3 regions of the Actinosynnema sp. NPDC091369 genome follow, and region 3 is predicted to be linked to each of the others. Evidence: riboswitches for the same ligand, from Rfam matches in the RefSeq annotation. Region 3 holds a riboswitch; each other region holds the start of a gene.
The links. Region 3 has a riboswitch for S-adenosylmethionine ahead of ACIQMJ_RS15920 (aminotransferase class V-fold PLP-dependent enzyme). Riboswitches for the same ligand answer to the same signal wherever they lie in the genome.
Positions count from the first base shown of each region.

Region 1 (5,451 bases), on a different contig from region 3:
CACCGAGGAGCCCGCGCTGACCACCGAGCAGCAGGGCCTGGTGGACGCGGTGCGCGCGACCGGCAAGCCGGTCGTGGTGGTGCTGCTCACCGGCCGGCCGCAGGTGCTGGGCGCGGTGGCGGACGCGCCGGCCCTGGTCGCGGGCTGGCTGCCCGGGTCGGAGGGCGGCAGCGCCATCGCCGACGTGCTGTTCGGCGCGGTGAACCCGAGCGGGAAGCTGCCGGTGTCGTGGCCGAAGGCCGTCGGCGACCAGCCGTTCTCCTACGACCAGCCGCGCGGCGCGAACACGGTGGCCGGTTCGGGGTACGACCCGGAGTTCGCGTTCGGGCACGGCCTGTCGTACACGACGTTCACCACGTCCGCGCCGACGCTGAAGTCCGCCGAGGTGCGGCGGGACGGCCAGGTGACGGTCTCGGTGACCGCGGCCAACACCGGTGGGCGTGACGGCACGCTCGTCGTGCCGGTGTACGTGCACCAGCCCGTGAGCAAGGTGCTGACGCCGGACAAGCGCCTGGTCGGCTTCACGCGCGTGGCGCTGAAGGCGGGCGAGTCGCGGGTGGTCGAGGTGGCGTTCGACGTGCGGCGGCTCGCGGTGACGGCGGGTGACATGGACGGCTCGGGCAAGCCCGAGGTGGCCAGGGGTGGCTACGAGGTCGTGGTCGGCGACGAGAGGGCTCGATTCACGGTGCGGTGAGCTGCCCTGATAACCTTCTGGGCCGTACCCGCGCGGCATTCCGCTGTGGAGGAAGACCGCCCCTTAGTGGGGCGGAGCCGGTGACAAGCGCGGTGCGACTCCGAGACCGAGGAAAAGGTGGCTTTCGCGTGGCGAACATCAAGTCCCAGATGAAGCGGATCAAGACGAACGAGAAGGCGCGCCTGCGCAACAAGGCCGTCAAGTCGTCCCTCAAGACCGCCATCCGCAAGTTCCGTGAGGCCGCCGAGGCCGGTGACAAGGAGAAGGCCACCGCGCTCGCGCAGGAGGCTTCCCGCAAGCTCGACAAGGCCGTCACCAAGGGCGTGATCCACGCCAACCAGGCCGCCAACAAGAAGTCGGCGCTGGCGCGGCGCGCCAACCAGATCTGATCTGGTCCTCACGCCGGAGTGCCGTCCACCCCTCGGGGTGGGCGGCACTTCTCGTTCGCTCGCGGGCCGGTCGCCGCCGACCAATCTCACCGCCCGCGACAGCCGGTCGGCGACGCCCGTCAGCCGCAGCCCGTCAGCGGCGGCCGTGGGCGGCGACGATCTTGAGGACGGCGCGTTCCAGGGCGTAGCCCGAGTCCGCGGCGACGCCCTTGACGTCGGCGTTCAGGTCGGCGACCACCGCCATCGCCGCCGCGAGCCCCCGGTCCTCCCAGCCGCGTGACTGGCCCTGGGCCTTCTTCACCTTCCACGGCGGCATGCCCAGTTCGCCCGCCAGCTTGAACGGGTCGCCCCGGCCCACCGCGGACACGCGCGCGATCGTGCGCACCGCGTCGGCCAGCGCGTCGGCGACCAGCACGTGCGGCACCCCGAGCTGCAACGCCCACCGCAACGCCTCCAGCGCGCCGGCCCGGTCGCCCATCACGGCCTTCTCCGCGACCGCGAACCCGGTCACCTCGGCCCGGCCGCGGTGGTAGCGGCGGACCGCTTCGGCGTCGACCTTGCCGCCGGTGTCGGCGACGAGCTGCGAAGCCGCCGCCGCCAACTCGCGCAGGTCCGACCCGATCGCCTCGATCAGGGCCGCCACGGCCTCCGGGTCGGCCTTGCCGCCGCCCGCCGCGCGAATCTCGTGGCGCACGAACGCTTCCCGGTCCGCCGCCTTGGTGATCTTGGGGCACTCGGTGACCGCGGCACCCGCCTTGCGCAGCAACCCGGGCAGGTCCTTGGCCGCCTTGCTGCGCCCGCCGCCACTGTGGACGACCACCAGCGTCACGCCGTCCGCCGGCGCCTTGGCGTAGGCGACGACCGCGTCGGCGATCTCCTTGCCGCACTCCTGCGCGGCCTCCAGCGCGACCACCCGCCCCTCGGCGAACAGCGACGGGCTCACCAGTTCCGCCAGCTCAGGCGGGGTGACATCGGTCACGCGGACGCGGGTCAGGTCGGCCTGCGGGTCGGCCTTCCGCGCCGTCGCCAACGCACCGCGCACCGCGCGCTCGACCAGCAACTCCTCCTCGCCGACGATCAGGTGCACGGCGTTGGGCGTGTCAGCGGGCGCATTCACGGGCGCGATCCTCCCACGCCCGCCGGGCGTCCGGATGGTGGACGTCTCTGGCTGAGGGTCGGGATCGTGACGTAAGTTGAGGGCACAACTGAATACCGCTCATCCAGAGGGGCAGAGGGATCGGCCCGAAGAAGCCCCGGCAACCCGTCGCACAGCGTCCGCTGGCGACCACGGTGCCAATTCCGACCCGCGACGCGCGGGAAAGATGAGGAGATACCTCGCGATGACTGCTGTCAGTGTGCCCCCGGCCACCACCTCCTTCGACCTCGGTCCTGCCCGCGCGCTGTCGTGTCGCGAGTGCGGTCACGAGACGCCGCTCGCTCCCGAGTACGCCTGTCTCGAGTGTTTCGGGCCGCTGGAAGTGGCCTACGACTTCGGCCGGGTCCGTCGCGAGGACATCGAGGCGGGCCCCCGGTCGATCTGGCGCTACCGCGGCCTGCTCCCCGTGCCGTCCACTGTCGAATCGCACCCCAACACCAACCCCGGCGGCACCCGCCTGGTCGAGGCCGACCGCCTCGCCAAGGCCCTGGGCGTGCGCAAGGTGTGGGTGAAGGACGACACCGGCAACCCCACCCACTCGTTCAAGGACCGCGTGGTCGGCGTCGCCCTCGCCGCCGCCCGCGAGCTCGGCTTCAAGGTCCTCGCCTGCCCGTCCACCGGCAACCTGGCCAACGCCGTCGCCGCCGCCGCGGCCCGCGCGGGCTGGCAGTCGGTGGTGCTCGTGCCGTCCACCCTGGAACAGGCGAAGATCCTCATGACCGCCGTCTACGGCGGCAACCTGATCACCGTCGACGGCAACTACGACGACGTGAACCGGCTGGCGCAGGAGCTGGCCGCCGAGCACGAGGACTGGGCGTTCGTCAACGTCAACGTCCGCCCCTACTACGCCGAGGGCTCCAAGACGCTCGGGTACGAGGTCGCCGAGCAGCTCGGCTGGCGGCTGCCCGACCAGATCGTGGTGCCGATCGCGTCCGGCTCCCAGCTGACCAAGGTCGACAAAGCCTTCCGCGAGCTGGGCGAGCTCGACCTGGTCGAGCAAACCCCGTACCGGGTGTTCGGCGCGCAGGCCACCGGCTGCTCCCCCGTCTCGGCCGCCTTCAAGGCGGGCCACGACGTGGTCTCCCCGGTCCGCCCGGACACCATCGCCCGGTCGCTGGCGATCGGCGCCCCCGCCGACGGCCCCTACGTGCTGGACGCCGTCCGCCGCACCAACGGCGCGATCGAGGACGTCACCGACGACGAGGTCGTCGAGGGCATCCGCCTGCTGGCCCGGACCGAGGGCATCTTCGCCGAGACGGCCGGCGGCGTCACCGTCGCGACCGCGAAGAAGCTCATCGAGACCGGCCGGCTGGACCCGGACGGCGAGACGGTGCTCCTCATCACCGGCGACGGCCTCAAGACCCTCGACGCCCTGGGCGACCGCGTGGGCCCGCGCGCCAACGTCCCGCCGTCGGCCGAGGCCGTCCTGAAGGCCCTCCAGGACTGACCCCGTCGCCGCCTGGTCGGCCGGACCGCGGTTCCGGCCGACCAGGCGACACAGCCCGGCTCATCCCGGCGGCGACCGTCCGAGCGCCGACCCACTCGGTCTCGCTCCACCTCCCGTCCCCGCTGTGCCCGTCACAGCGCTATCCCCGATGAGCGCAGCCACCCGGTGCGCGGGAACGCGGTCAGCTCCGGCAGGACGTGCGGGCCGACCGGTTCGGTGACCACGCGCCAGGCGGTGAGCAGCTGCGGCCACGAACCCAGCGCCTTCTCCTTGTTGTAGCGCTCGGCGTGCCACTCCTCCGGCGGTATGGCGAGGTCGTCGTCGAACAACGCGTCGGCGACCAGTCGGTACGCCGAGTCCGCCGACAGGACCTCCGCCAGTCCGATCACGGCGGTGGTGGTGGCCCTGGCGACGACGGCGCGTTCGCCGCCGGGCAGCTTCTCGCACACGTAGTAGGTGAAAGCGGGCCGCAGTTCGGTGCGCGGCCACGGTTGCGCGGTGTACCCGGGCTGCCACAGCACCCAGGCCACGGCCCGGTTGTCGCCTCGCGGCGACCAGCCGGAGTGCAATCGGATCCAGACGTCTTTCCTCATCGTTCTCCCCTTGTCCGTGGTGCGGAGGGCCGCCTCCCCTGCGGGCGACCCGCGGCCCGTCCGGGCCGGCCAGGACGGCCGTGTCGCCGTCCCGGTCGGTGCGCAGCACCAGCACGCCTTGGCTCGTCAACGCGTCGACCAGCACCCCGCTGGGATGGCCGTAGCGGTTGCCCGCGCCCACGCTCACCAGCGCGATGCGCGGCCGCACCGCCGCGAGGAACGCCGGTGACGAGTACCGCGACCCGTGGTGCGGCACCTTGAGCACGTCGGCCCGCAGGTCCACGTGCCCGCCGAGCAGGTCCGCCTGCCCGGCCAGCTCGATGTCGCCGGTCAGCAGCACCCGCCCGGCTGCGGTCGAGGCCCGCAGCACCAGCGACGCGTCGTTGACCGCCGTGTTAGTCCCGCCCACCGGGTCCACGCGCGGACCCAGCACGTCGAGCGCCAAGCCCGGCCAGCTCAGCCGCTGCCCGGCCCCCAGCTCGACCACGCGGACCCCGGCGGCCCGCGCTCGTTCCCTCACCTCCTCCCAGGCCCACTCCGGCTGCCGTGACGGCCCCACCGCCACCGCACCCACGCTCCGTTCCGCCATCACCGCGGCCAACCCGCCGACGTGGTCGGCGTGCAGGTGGCTGAGGACCACCAGCGGGATGCGCCGCACCCCCAGCCGGCGCAGGCACGACAGCACCGGCACCGGGTCCGGCCCCGTGTCCACCACCACCGCCCGGTCGCGCTCGGCGGTGGCCAGGACGACGGCGTCGCCCTGCCCGACGTCGCACGCCACGACCGACCAGCCGGGCACCGGCCAACCGGGCGAGACGACGTTCAGCGGCACGACCACCACCACCGCGCCGACCACGGCCGCCAGCACCAAAGCCCGCACCCGGCGAAGCCTGGTGATCACGTAGCCGAGCACCAGCACCCCGGCCAGCAACGCCCCGCCACCCCAACCGCCGGGCCAGCCCACCGCCGCACCCGGCACCGCCGCCGCGTGCCGCCCGACGGTGATCAACCAGCTCACCGCCGGACCGGCCACCTCGACGACCAGCCGGGCCGTCGGCTCGTGCACCTGTGCCAGCACGGCGGCCAGGACCCCGAGCACGGTGGCCGGCGCCACCACGGGGCCGGCCAGCAGGTTCGCCACCACCGCGACCAGGCTCACCTGGCCGTTGAGC
Region 1 is NZ_JBIVUG010000006.1:388,301-393,751, forward strand. It holds gene ACIQMJ_RS25075 (glycoside hydrolase family 3 N-terminal domain-containing protein) at 1-694, shown strand, start outside; gene rpsT (30S ribosomal protein S20) at 823-1,083, shown strand; gene holA (DNA polymerase III subunit delta) at 1,217-2,200, opposite strand; SAM riboswitch class I at 2,297-2,412, shown strand; gene thrC (threonine synthase) at 2,424-3,686, shown strand; partial or broken gene ACIQMJ_RS25095 (DNA internalization-related competence protein ComEC/Rec2) at 4,302-5,451, opposite strand, start outside.
Region 1: another riboswitch for S-adenosylmethionine. It lies ahead of thrC (threonine synthase); the one in region 3 lies ahead of ACIQMJ_RS15920 (aminotransferase class V-fold PLP-dependent enzyme).

Region 2 (5,451 bases), on a different contig from region 3:
TTTTGCTCTCGAGCTTTTGCTCTTGAGCTTTGCTCCCACCCACCTGAACGTTGAACTCAGGGGTCCTGAACGTAGGACTCTCGCGACCTGAGCGTTCGACTCTCGCGACCCGAACGTAGGACTCACGGGGCCTGAGCGTTCGACTCTCGGGGCCTGAAGGTTCGACTCACGCGGTTGGGGACGTGGGACGCGTCGGTCAGACGGGGAGGACGGAGCCCGAGAAGGTCTGCTTGATGTAGTCCTTGACCTCGGGCGACTGGAGCAGGGCCAGCAGGTCCTTGATCCGCTGGTCGTCCTTCAGCTCGGCCCGCGTGACCAGCCCGTTCGCGTTCGGGTTCCCCTCGGCCTTCTCCAGCGCCAGCGCGTCGGACGCCGGGTTCAGGCCCGCGTCGATGGCGTAGTTGCCGTTCACCACCGACGCGTCCGTGTCGTCCAACGACCGGGGCAGCTGAGCGGCCTCCAGCTCCACGAACTCCAACCCCCGCGGGTTCTCCGCGATGTCCCGCACGGTCGCCGTCTTCTCCGCGCCCGGCGCCAGCTTGATCAGCCCGTTGTCCTGGAGCAGCTTGAGCCCGCGCGCCTCGTTGGTGGCGTCGTTCGCCACCGCCACCCGCGCGCCGGACGGCAGGTCGGCCAGCGTCTTGTGCTTCTTCGAGTACACGCCCAGCGGCTCGAGGTGCACCGGCCCGATCCACTCCAGCGTCGCGCCGCTCTCCGCCTTGAACGTGTCCAGGTACGGCACGGTCTGGAAGTAGTTCGCGTCCAGCGACCCGTCCACCAGCGCCTCGTTCGGCTGCACGTAGTCGGTGAACTCCACGACCTCGACCTTCAGGCCCTTCGACGCGGCCAGGTTGTCCGCCACGTACCGCAGCACCTGGGCGTGCGGTACGGGGCTGACGCCCACCTTGAGCGGCGCGTTCGGGTCGGACGCGGCGCCGGTGTCGCCACTACCGCAGCCCACTGCGGTCAGCAGCACGGCCAGCAGGGCAGCACGAATACGCATGTCATTCCTTAGTGAGGCGAAGACGATCAGACGGACGCGGTGCGGCGCCGGTCGACGCCGCGGGCCACGCGGTTGGTGACGAACTGGATCGCGGTGGCGATGACCGCCAGCACGACGACCGTGCTCCACAGGTAGCGGTCGTTGAACCGCTGGTAGCCCATGCGCACGGCGAGGTCGCCGAGGCCGCCGCCACCGACCACCCCGGCCATGGCCGAGTAGCCGAGCAGCGCGATCGCGGTCACGCCGACGGCGTTGACCAGCGCGGGCATCGACTCGCGGAGCAGCACGCTGCGCACGATCCGCAGCGTGGACGACCCGGTGGTGACGGCGGCCTCGACCACCGACACGTGCACCTCGGCCAGCACGTTCTGGACCAGCCTGCCGACGAACGGGATCGCGCCGACGGCCAGCGGCACGATGGCCGCCGTGGGTCCGATGGTGCTGCCGAGCAGCAGCCTGGTCAGCGAGGTGAGCACCACCAGCAGGACCAGGAACGGCATGGAGCGGCCCAGGTCCACGACGAACCCGAGCACCTTGTGCAGCACCGGCCGGGGCTTCAGCCCACCGGGTGCGGTGAGCTGAAGCCAGATGCCGACGGGTGCTCCGAGCAGAACGGCGATCAGGGTGGAGACGACCACCATGTACAACGTTTCGCCGGTGGCGACCAGCAGGTCGTCGAACACGGTGGACCAGGGTGTTGCAGACCTCACGCAGCTACTCCCTGCGGACCCGACAGGGTCCGTCGCACCGAGCCGCCCGCTTCCGAGATCCACTCCAGCGCCGAGTCGGCGCGCTCGCCCTTGAGGCCGACGCGGAACCGCGCCACCGGGGTCTCGCCGAGCCGGGTCAGGCCGCCGCCGAGCAGGTTCAGCTCGACGCCGAACCGGCTGGTGGCCTCGGGCAGCAGCGCGCCGACGGCCGCGAAGCCGATCAGCACGACGTCCGCGACCCGGTCGAACGAGGACTCCGCCGCCGGGTTCTGGTCCACGGCGGGCAGCAGCGACGCGGCCGTGCGGCTGGCGGCGTCGGACACCAGGTCGAGCACCTTGCCGTGCTCCACGACCCGGCCGTCCTCCAGCACCGCGACGTCGTCGCAGATCTTGCGGACCACGCCCATGTCGTGCGTGACCACGAGCACCGTCACGCCGAGCTCGGCGCGCGCCCGGTCCAGCACGGTGAGCACCGAGCCGGTCGTGTCGGGGTCGAGCGCGGACGTCGGCTCGTCGGCCAGCAGCACGGACGGCGACGCGGCGAGCGCCCGCGCGACCGCGATCCGCTGGCGCTGGCCGCCGGAGAGCTGGTCGGGGTAGGAGCCGGCCTTGTCGGTCAGGCCGACGAGGTCGAGCAGTTCGGCGACGCGGGTGCGGCGCTGCGGCCCGGCCACGCCCGCGGCCTCCAGCGGCAGCGCGACGTTGCCCGCGGCGGTGCGCTGGCGCAGCAGGGAGTCCCCTTGCGGCACAACGCCGATCTGCCGGCGGGCGGCGCGCAGCGCGGTGCCGTCGAGGGAGACGAGGTCGGTGCCGTCGACGCGGATCGCACCGCTGTCGGGGCGCTCCAGGAGCGCGACGCACCGGGCCAGGGTGGACTTGCCCGCCCCGCTGGGGCCGACGACGCCGAGCACGGTGCCCGCGGCGACGTCCAGGTTCACGCCGTCCAGCGCGCGAACCTGCCCGGTACTCCCGGGGAAGGTCTTGGTGAGGTTCTCGACAGTGATCACGTTTCGCTCCACGACAGCATGCGGCAGCGCACGCTCATGGCGTGCGTGACCGACGGCTCAGCTCAGAAGGTGTCCTGAACGCAGGACGCGAGGATTCGAAGGCGCCTAGGGCTTCAGCGGAAGCTGCGACACGCTGACGAAGTCCGGCGGCCGTGGTCGACGACCCGCCGGCGGGTGAGCATTCGCATCCTGGGCACGTGATCCTCCATCGATCCTGGCTGAAGCACCTGCCCCCATGGAGGGGTGGTTGCTGCGGCGTCGTAGAGCCAGGTCTCTCGGCCGCTCGGGATGGCACCACGAGTACACCCGACCGAGCCGGGCTGACGCAAGCCTGAAACAGGATCGTCCGGCAAATCACACTTTCGGCCGAAAGATCATCGACTACCGAGCGGACGCGGCCTCGGCTATCCGGATGAAGTCACTGACGGCCAGTTGTTCGCCGCGCACCGCCGGGTCGACGCCCGCTGCCACGAGCAGCCGCTGCGCCTCCGCCGCCGAACCGGCCCAGCCGGACAGCGCGCCGCGCAGCATCTTGCGGCGCTGCGCGAAAGCGGCGTCCACCAACGAGAACAGCGCCTTGGGGTCCACAGAGGACAACGGCTCGTGCCGCTCGAACGCGACCAGCGCGGAGTCCACGTTGGGCACCGGCCAGAACACCGAGCGCGGCACGGGACCGGCCCGCCGGGCGTCGGCGTACCAGGCGAGCTTCACGCTGGGCACGCCGTAGACCTTGCTGCCGGGACCGGCGGCCATCCGGTCGGCCACCTCCGACTGCACCATCACCAGGCCCGTGCGCAGCGACGGCAGCACGGCCAGCAGGTGCAGCACCACGGGCACGGCCACGTTGTACGGCAGGTTCGCCACCAATGCCGTGGGCTCCAGCGGCAACTGGGACGGTGTGACGCGCATCGCGTCCTCGTGCACGACCGTCAGCCGGTCCGCGAGGTCGGGGGCGCGCTCGGCCACCGTGGCGGGCAGGCGGTCGGCCAGCACGCCGTCGATCTCCACGGCCACCAGCGCGCGACAGGAGGGCAGCAGCGCCAACGTGAGCGAGCCCAGCCCGGGACCGACCTCCAGCACGACGTCGTCCGGGCGCAACCCGGCCGCCGCCACGATGCGCCGCACCGTGTTCGGGTCGTGCACGAAGTTCTGCCCCAGCTTCTTGGTGGGGCGGATGTCCAGCTCGGCGGCCAGCCGACGCACGTCGGCCGGTCCGAGGAGGTGGCTCCCCGAACCGGCCGACGTCGAGTCCTCAGTCACCAGCACATTGTTACGGCAGCCCCAGCTTCTGCTGGCAGTGGGGCCACGCCGAGTAGCCGCCGCGGGCGTCGCGGAGCTTGGTCGCCACGGCGATCTGCTGCTCGCGGGTCGCCTGGTGCGGGTACGCGGCGTACTGGGAGCCGCCGTAGGCGTCCCACGTGCCCTTGTTGAACTGCAGGCCGCCGTAGTAGCCGTTGCCGGTGTTGATGGCCCAGTTGCCGGTCGCCTCGCACTGCGCCAGCCGGTCCCAGACCTCGCCGTCGGGCGGGAGCTTGGTGCCGATCTTGACCTTCTTCGGCTTCGGCTCCTTGGTGACCTTCGCGCCCAGCTTCTCGCGGCCGACCTCGGCCCCGTTCTTCACCGTGACGCGGTAGGTGACGATCTGCTCGCCGGCCTCGCCCGGCTCCAGGACCTCTTTCTGGCCCTTCATCATCGTGTCGTCCTTGACCTCCTCGACGGGCGGCTGGATGGCCTCCGTCGCGTTGATCACCGACACGCCGGTGCGCGTGATGTGGACCTCGGCGCCGTTGGTGACGCGCAGGTCCATCGCCGTTTCGAGCCTGTCCTCGGGACCGAGCGTGAGGTTCTCGCTCTTCATCAGCTCTTCGACGGTCACGGCGGTCGTCCGGACCTGCCGGGGCGCGTTGCCGCCGTCGTAGAGGGTGATGGTCTTGAGGCTCTTGACCTCGAGGGAGAGGCCGTCGAGGGGGACGTCCATGCCGCGGTCGTGCGAGAGCCACGCGCCCTCGTCCTCGACCTGGAGCTGCTCCAGCGCCTCGTCCACGGTGACCGAGCGGACCCAGCCCTCGCGCTGCTCGCCGTCGACCGTCGCCTTCACCAGCCGGCCGCGGTCCAGCGAGATCTTGCCGCCGTCACCGACCTTCGCCTGGGGGGACGGGCTGAGCGCGTCGTGCTCGCCGATCGTGATGCCCTCGTCGGCCAGGATCTCGCCGACGGTGGACTCGTAGGTGCGGACGGTCTTGGCCTCGCCGTCGACGTCGACCGTGACGGACTTGTCCATCGCGATCGCGGTGGCGCCACCGCCGGAGATGGTCACCAGCACGGTGGCGACCGCGGCCTTCAGGAAGCGCCGCTTCCACTTCCCCGCGGCTTCGACCAGTGCGGCGGGCGGGGCGCTCGGCTGCTCGGCGGCCGGGCTGCCCGCGACCCGGTCCTGGGAGACCTCGTCGGGGATGATGATCGGGGGCAGGAGCGTGGTCTCGGCGTTGATCAGCCGGATCAGCTCGTCGACGTCGACGTTCGCGCTCTCCAGCAGCGCGTCGGCGTCCGGCCCCAGCACTTCCAGCACGTCGTCCGGGGTGATCGTGAACACCGCGGTGTCCCACTCGGACGGCGGCCCGGGTCTGTCCAGGACGTCGACACCGGTCATCGGTGTCTGCACGGGCGTAAACCAGTCGGTGTCCTCGTTGAACGAGTTCACGGGGTGCCATACCTCCTGAAGGCGCGTAGT
Region 2 is NZ_JBIVUG010000001.1:332,727-338,177, forward strand. It holds gene ACIQMJ_RS01600 (MetQ/NlpA family ABC transporter substrate-binding protein) at 197-1,003, opposite strand; gene ACIQMJ_RS01605 (methionine ABC transporter permease) at 1,030-1,713, opposite strand; gene ACIQMJ_RS01610 (methionine ABC transporter ATP-binding protein) at 1,710-2,720, opposite strand; SAM riboswitch class I at 2,923-3,015, opposite strand; gene rsmA (16S rRNA (adenine(1518)-N(6)/adenine(1519)-N(6))-dimethyltransferase RsmA) at 3,102-3,980, opposite strand; gene ACIQMJ_RS01620 (resuscitation-promoting factor) at 3,991-5,370, opposite strand.
Region 2: another riboswitch for S-adenosylmethionine. It lies ahead of ACIQMJ_RS01610 (methionine ABC transporter ATP-binding protein); the one in region 3 lies ahead of ACIQMJ_RS15920 (aminotransferase class V-fold PLP-dependent enzyme).

Region 3 (5,451 bases):
CCACTGGCCGTCCGCCGGGTGGTGGAAGCCCAGGGTCCGGGCGTGCAGCCACTGCCGCGTCACGCCGAGGCGCTTGGCCAGCGACGGGTCGGCGCCGTAGGTCAGGTCGCCGACGCACGGGTGCTTCAGCGCGGAGAAGTGCACGCGGATCTGGTGCGTGCGGCCGGTTTCCAGGTGCACGTCGAGCAGCGACGCGGCCCGGAACGCCTCCACCACCTCGTAGTGGGTGATGCTGGGCTTGCCGTTGGCCATCACGGCGAACTTGTAGTCGTGCTTGGGGTGCCGGTCGATCGGCGCGTCGATGGTGCCCTTGATCGGGTCCGGGTGGCCCTGCACGAGGGCGTGGTAGAGCTTGTCGACCGTGCGTTCCTTGAACGCGTGCTTCAACGCCGAGTAGGCGCTCTCGCTCTTCGCGACCACCATCACGCCGGTGGTGCCGACGTCCAGCCGGTGCACGACGCCCTGCCGCTCGGCCGCGCCCGACGTGGCGATCCGGATGCCGGCCGCGGCCAGGCCGCCCACCACGGTCGGACCGGTCCAGCCGGGGCTGGGGTGCACGGCCACGCCGACCGGCTTGTCGACCACGATCACGTCGTCGTCCTCGTGCAGGACGATCAGGCCCTCCACGGGCACGGCCTGCACCTGCACCGGGCGTTCCGGCTCGGGCAGGGTGACCTCCAGCACGGACCCGGCGACCAGGCGGTCCGACTTGCCCGCGGGCCGCCCGTCGAGCACCACGTCACCCGCCTCGGTCAGCGCGGCGACGACCGTGCGGGACAGGCCGAGGAGCTTGGCGAGACCGGCGTCGACCCGCATCCCGTCCAAGCCGTCGGGGACGGGCAGGGTCCGGTAGTCGCCGCTCATGCGCCCGCTTCCTTCTCGCTGGTCTTCTTCTCCACGCGGGTGCCGTCGTAGTCGCGCTGGAGCAACGCCATCAGCACGATCACGCCGCCGCCCACGCAGATCGCGGAGTCGGCCAGGTTGAACACGGGGAAGAAGTTGCCCCACGGGTCGAGGACCGAGATGAAGTCGACCACGCCGCCGCGCAGCGGGCCGGGCGCGCGGAAGATCCGGTCGACCAGGTTGCCCAGCGCGCCGCCCAGGACCAGGCCGAGGCCGATGGCCCAGCCGACCGACCGCAGCCGGCGCGCGATCCACAGGATGAACACGACCACGCCCGACGCGATCAGGGCGAGGATCACCGTCCAGCCCTCGGCCAGGCCGAACGCGGCGCCGGTGTTGCGGATCAGCGGCAGGTAGAGCAGGCCGCCGAACAGCTCGACCGGGTCGCGGCCCTCGAGCTTGTCCACCGCGATGATCTTGGTGACCAGGTCGAGCGCCAACACCAGCGGCGCGATCACGGCCAGCAGGAGGACCCGTCGCTTCGGCAGCGGTGCGTCCGGCTGGTCCGGCGTGTCCGGCTCGGTGTTGGGATCGGTGCTCACCGGGCCATTGTCCAGTATCGACGTCAGCGCAGGAACGGCGGGAGCGCGCGCTGGTCGTCCAGCGGGGTCCAGCGGCCGTCCCGGACCTCGTACTCCCACCGCGAGCCCTCCACCACGAGGGTGCGCAACGCGGCCACGAACCGGTCTACGTGCTCCTCGGTGGTGCCCAGCCCGATCGAGGCGCGCAGGGCCCGTTCGCCGTGCGCGAGCCGGTGCACGGCCACGTGGGCGCAGAACGCGCCGTCGCGCACGCCGATGCCGTGCTCGGCGGACAGCGCCGCGGCCAGGTAGCCGGCGTCCTGACCGCCGACGGTGAAGCTGACCACGCCCACGCGGTCCTGGTCCGAGCCGAACAACGTCAGCTCGTGCACTCCGGGCACGGTCTTCAGACCCGCGCGCAGCCGTGCCAGCAGGGCACGCTCGTGGGCGGTGGTCTGCTCCCAGTGCCTGCCCAGCACGTCGCACGCCACGGCCAGCGCGTGCACGCCCACCACGTTCGGCGTGCCGGCCTCGTGCCGCTCGGGCACCGCCGACCAGGCCACGCCCAGCCGGTCGCCGTGGTCGGTGACGCGGGCCGTCGCGCCGCCGCCCACCAGGTACGGCTCGGCAGCCTGCAACCAGTCGGACCGGCCGACCAGCACACCGGCGCCGAACGGCGCGTAGACCTTGTGCCCCGACAGCACGGTGTAGTCGACGTCCAGCGCGCGCACGTCCACCGGCCGGTGCGGCGCGAGCTGGGCGGCGTCCAGGGCGATGCGGGCGCCGTGCCGGCGGGCCACCCGGGCCAGCTCCGCCACGGGCCACAGCTCACCGGTCACGTTGGACGCGCCGGTCACCACGACCAGCCTCGGGCCGACGGGGGCCGCGCGCAGCGCCCGGTCCAACTCCAGCACCGCCTGGGCGGGCGAGGACGGCGTCCGCAGCCGGCGCACGTTCGGGCCGCGCCACGGCAGCAGCGCCGCGTGGTGCTCGGTGTCGAACAGGACCACGGCGGTGTGCCGGGGCACGCTCCTGGCCAGCAGGTTCAGCGCGTCGGTGGTGTTGCGGGCGAACACCACGGCGTCGGTCTCGCGGGCGTTGAGGAAGCGGCGCACGGACGCGCGGGCCTGCTCGTAGACCCTGGTGCTGACCTGCGAGGCGAAGCCCGCCCCGCGGTGCACGCTGGCGTACCAGGGCAGCACCTCGTCCACGGCGTCGCGCACCTGCTCCAGACACGGGGCGCTGGCCGCGTGGTCGAGGTTGGCGTACTCGACGCGCTCGCCGGTGACCAGCGGCACGCGCAGCGACGAGCCGACCACGCGGGGCAGCGCCTGCTCAGGACGGGCAACGGTGGTGGTGGCGGGAACTGCGATCGTCATGACGCCCTCCGGGGGTCCGGGACCCCACCCGAGAGGGAGCCCGCGCTTGCCGGACGCCCTGCGCGCCGGCCAGGTCCTCACCAGGGGCACCCCACCGCGGAGGAGGGTTGCCGGCCAGCGAGCCTGGGCTTCGCGCTGGCACTCATGACCTTCGACTCGAAGCTAACCCAGGCCGCGCGGTCCCGTCGAGTGGCGTTCACATCCTGGGAGCGTCACGGCAGCCCGACGTCGCCCTTCCAGCGGGCGAAGCGGCCCGCCCGGTCCACCGCCCGGATGCGCTGCTCCGTCGCCGTGCGCATGGCCTCGGTGCACACCACCAGCAGCTGGTCGTGCTCCTGAAGGCGGGTCGTCGGCTGCGGCGTGAAGCCGTTGTCGTCGCGCACCACGAGGCTGACCGAGGAGCCCGGCGGCAGCCGCAGCTCCGACAGGTACACGCCGTGCAGCTTGGAGCCGGGCTGGATGCGGACCTGGAGCAGCTCCGCGCCGAGCTGGTCCAGCGCCGACGAGTCGACCTGCACCTCGTGCGCCTCGCCGGACTTGACCAGCCCCAGCCACTTGGCCAGCCACGGCAGGGTCGTGCCCTGCACCACGGTCAGCACCACGACCAGCACGAACACCGCGTCCACCAGCCGCTGCGCGCCGGGCACGCCCTGGATCAGCGGGATCAGGGCGAACACGATCGGCACCGCGCCGCGCAGCCCCGACCAGGAGACGAACACCTGCTCCCGCCACGGCACCCGGAACGGCAGCGCGGCGAACAGCACCGACAGCGGCCGGGCCAGCAGCACCAGCACCGCGCCCGCGACCAGCGCGGGCACCAGCGCGTCGAGCAGCCGATCGGGTGAGGCGTACAGGCCGAGCAGCACGAACAGCCCGATCTGCGCGATCCAGCCCAGCCCCTCGGCGAACGACAGGGTGTCGGCCCGGTGCGGCAGGCGGGCGTTGCCGAGCACGAGGGCGGCGATGTAGACGGCCAGGAACCCGGACGCGTGCGCGATGTCGCCGACGGTGTAGGCGAGCAGGCACACCGCGACCGTGGCCAGCGGGTACAGGCCGGTGGCGGGCAGCGCGGCCCGGCGCAGCCCGATGCCGCCGAGCCAGCCGAGCGCGACGCCGATCACCGCGCCCGCGATGAGCTCGTAGCCCATCAGCAGCGGCGCGGTCCACGTGATCGGGTCGGGTGCGGCCAGCAGCACGACGGCGATGTAGACCGGCGCGTCGTTGATGCCGGACTCCAGTTCGAGCGCGCCGATCAGCCGCTTGCCGACGCCGATCCCGCGCAGCACGCTGAAGACCGCCGCCGCGTCGGTGGACGACAGCACCGCGCCCCACAGCAGGGCTGTGCGCCAGTCCATGTCCAGCAGGAAGTGCAGCGCGAACCCGGTGACCGCGATGCTCACGCCGACGGCCACCGTGGACAGCGCGATGCCCAGCCCCAGCGCGGGTTTCACCGCGCTCCACCGGGTGGTCAGCCCACCCTCGGTGAGGATCAGCACGAGCGCGACCGTGCCCAGCGAGCGGGTCAGGTCGGCGTCCTCGAACTGGATGCCCAGCACGGCTTCGCCGAGCAGCAGCCCGATGCCGAGGTAGAGCAGGAGGGACGGCAGACCGAGCCTGATCGACACCCTCACCGCGATGACCGAGAGCAGGAGTACGCCGGCGGCGATGCCCAGGTAGCCCGTCACACCGCCCACTCGACCTCCAGGCCGTCGTCCTGCGACATCACTCGACGGTGTCATTCTCCCCCGACGACACCGAAATGGACGAATCCGGCACCCCACGCAGCGTCACCAGCCGAACGTCGCTAGCGCGAACCATGCGGAACCGTGCATGTTGACTACCGGGTCCGCCGCCCCGGTCACCTCCACCCCCTGCGGGAGACACCGTGAAGCTGCGAACGATCTCCATCGCGCTGGTCACCACCGGCGCGCTCCTCGGCTCCGGCCTCGGCTCGGCCACCGCCGCGCCACCCTCCGCCCTGGCCGGGCCCAACATCCCGGTCTCCGCCGTCCAGGCCGACCTGGGCCAGCTCCAGAGCATCGCCACCGCCAACGGCGGCAACCGGGCGCACGGCCGTCCGGGTTACCTCGCCTCGGTGAACTGGGTGAAGTCCAAGTTGGACGCCGCCGGGTTCACCACCAGGGTGCAGTCGTTCACCAGCAACGGCGCCACCGGCTACAACCTCATCGCCGACTGGCCCGGTGGCGACCTGGACAACGTGGTCATGCTCGGCGGGCACCTCGACAGCGTGTCGGCCGGTCCGGGCATCAACGACAACGGCACCGGCTCGGCCGGCCTGCTGGAGGTCGCGCTGGCCGTGCGCTCCACCGGGTTCCAGCCCACCAAGCACCTGCGCTTCGCGTGGTGGGGCGCGGAGGAGCTGGGCCTGGTCGGTTCCACCTACTACGTGAACTCGCTGTCCACAACGGACCGCTCGCGGATCGACGCGTACCTGAACTTCGACATGATCGGCTCGCCGAACCCCGGCTACTTCGTCTACAGCGCGTCCGGTCAGCCGTCGGGCTCGCTCGCGCTCCAGCAGACGTTGCAGGGCTACTTCAGCTCGATCGGCGTGCCGACCGAGCTGACCAGCGTGGGCGGGCGGTCCGACCACGCGGCGTTCGCGCGGGCGGGCATCCCGGTCGGCG
Region 3 is NZ_JBIVUG010000003.1:696,071-701,521, reverse strand. It holds gene ACIQMJ_RS15930 (RluA family pseudouridine synthase) at 1-864, opposite strand, end outside; gene lspA (signal peptidase II) at 861-1,445, opposite strand; gene ACIQMJ_RS15920 (aminotransferase class V-fold PLP-dependent enzyme) at 1,469-2,803, opposite strand; SAM riboswitch class IV at 2,841-2,953, opposite strand; gene ACIQMJ_RS15915 (potassium/proton antiporter) at 3,016-4,488, opposite strand; gene ACIQMJ_RS15910 (M28 family metallopeptidase) at 4,689-5,451, shown strand, end outside.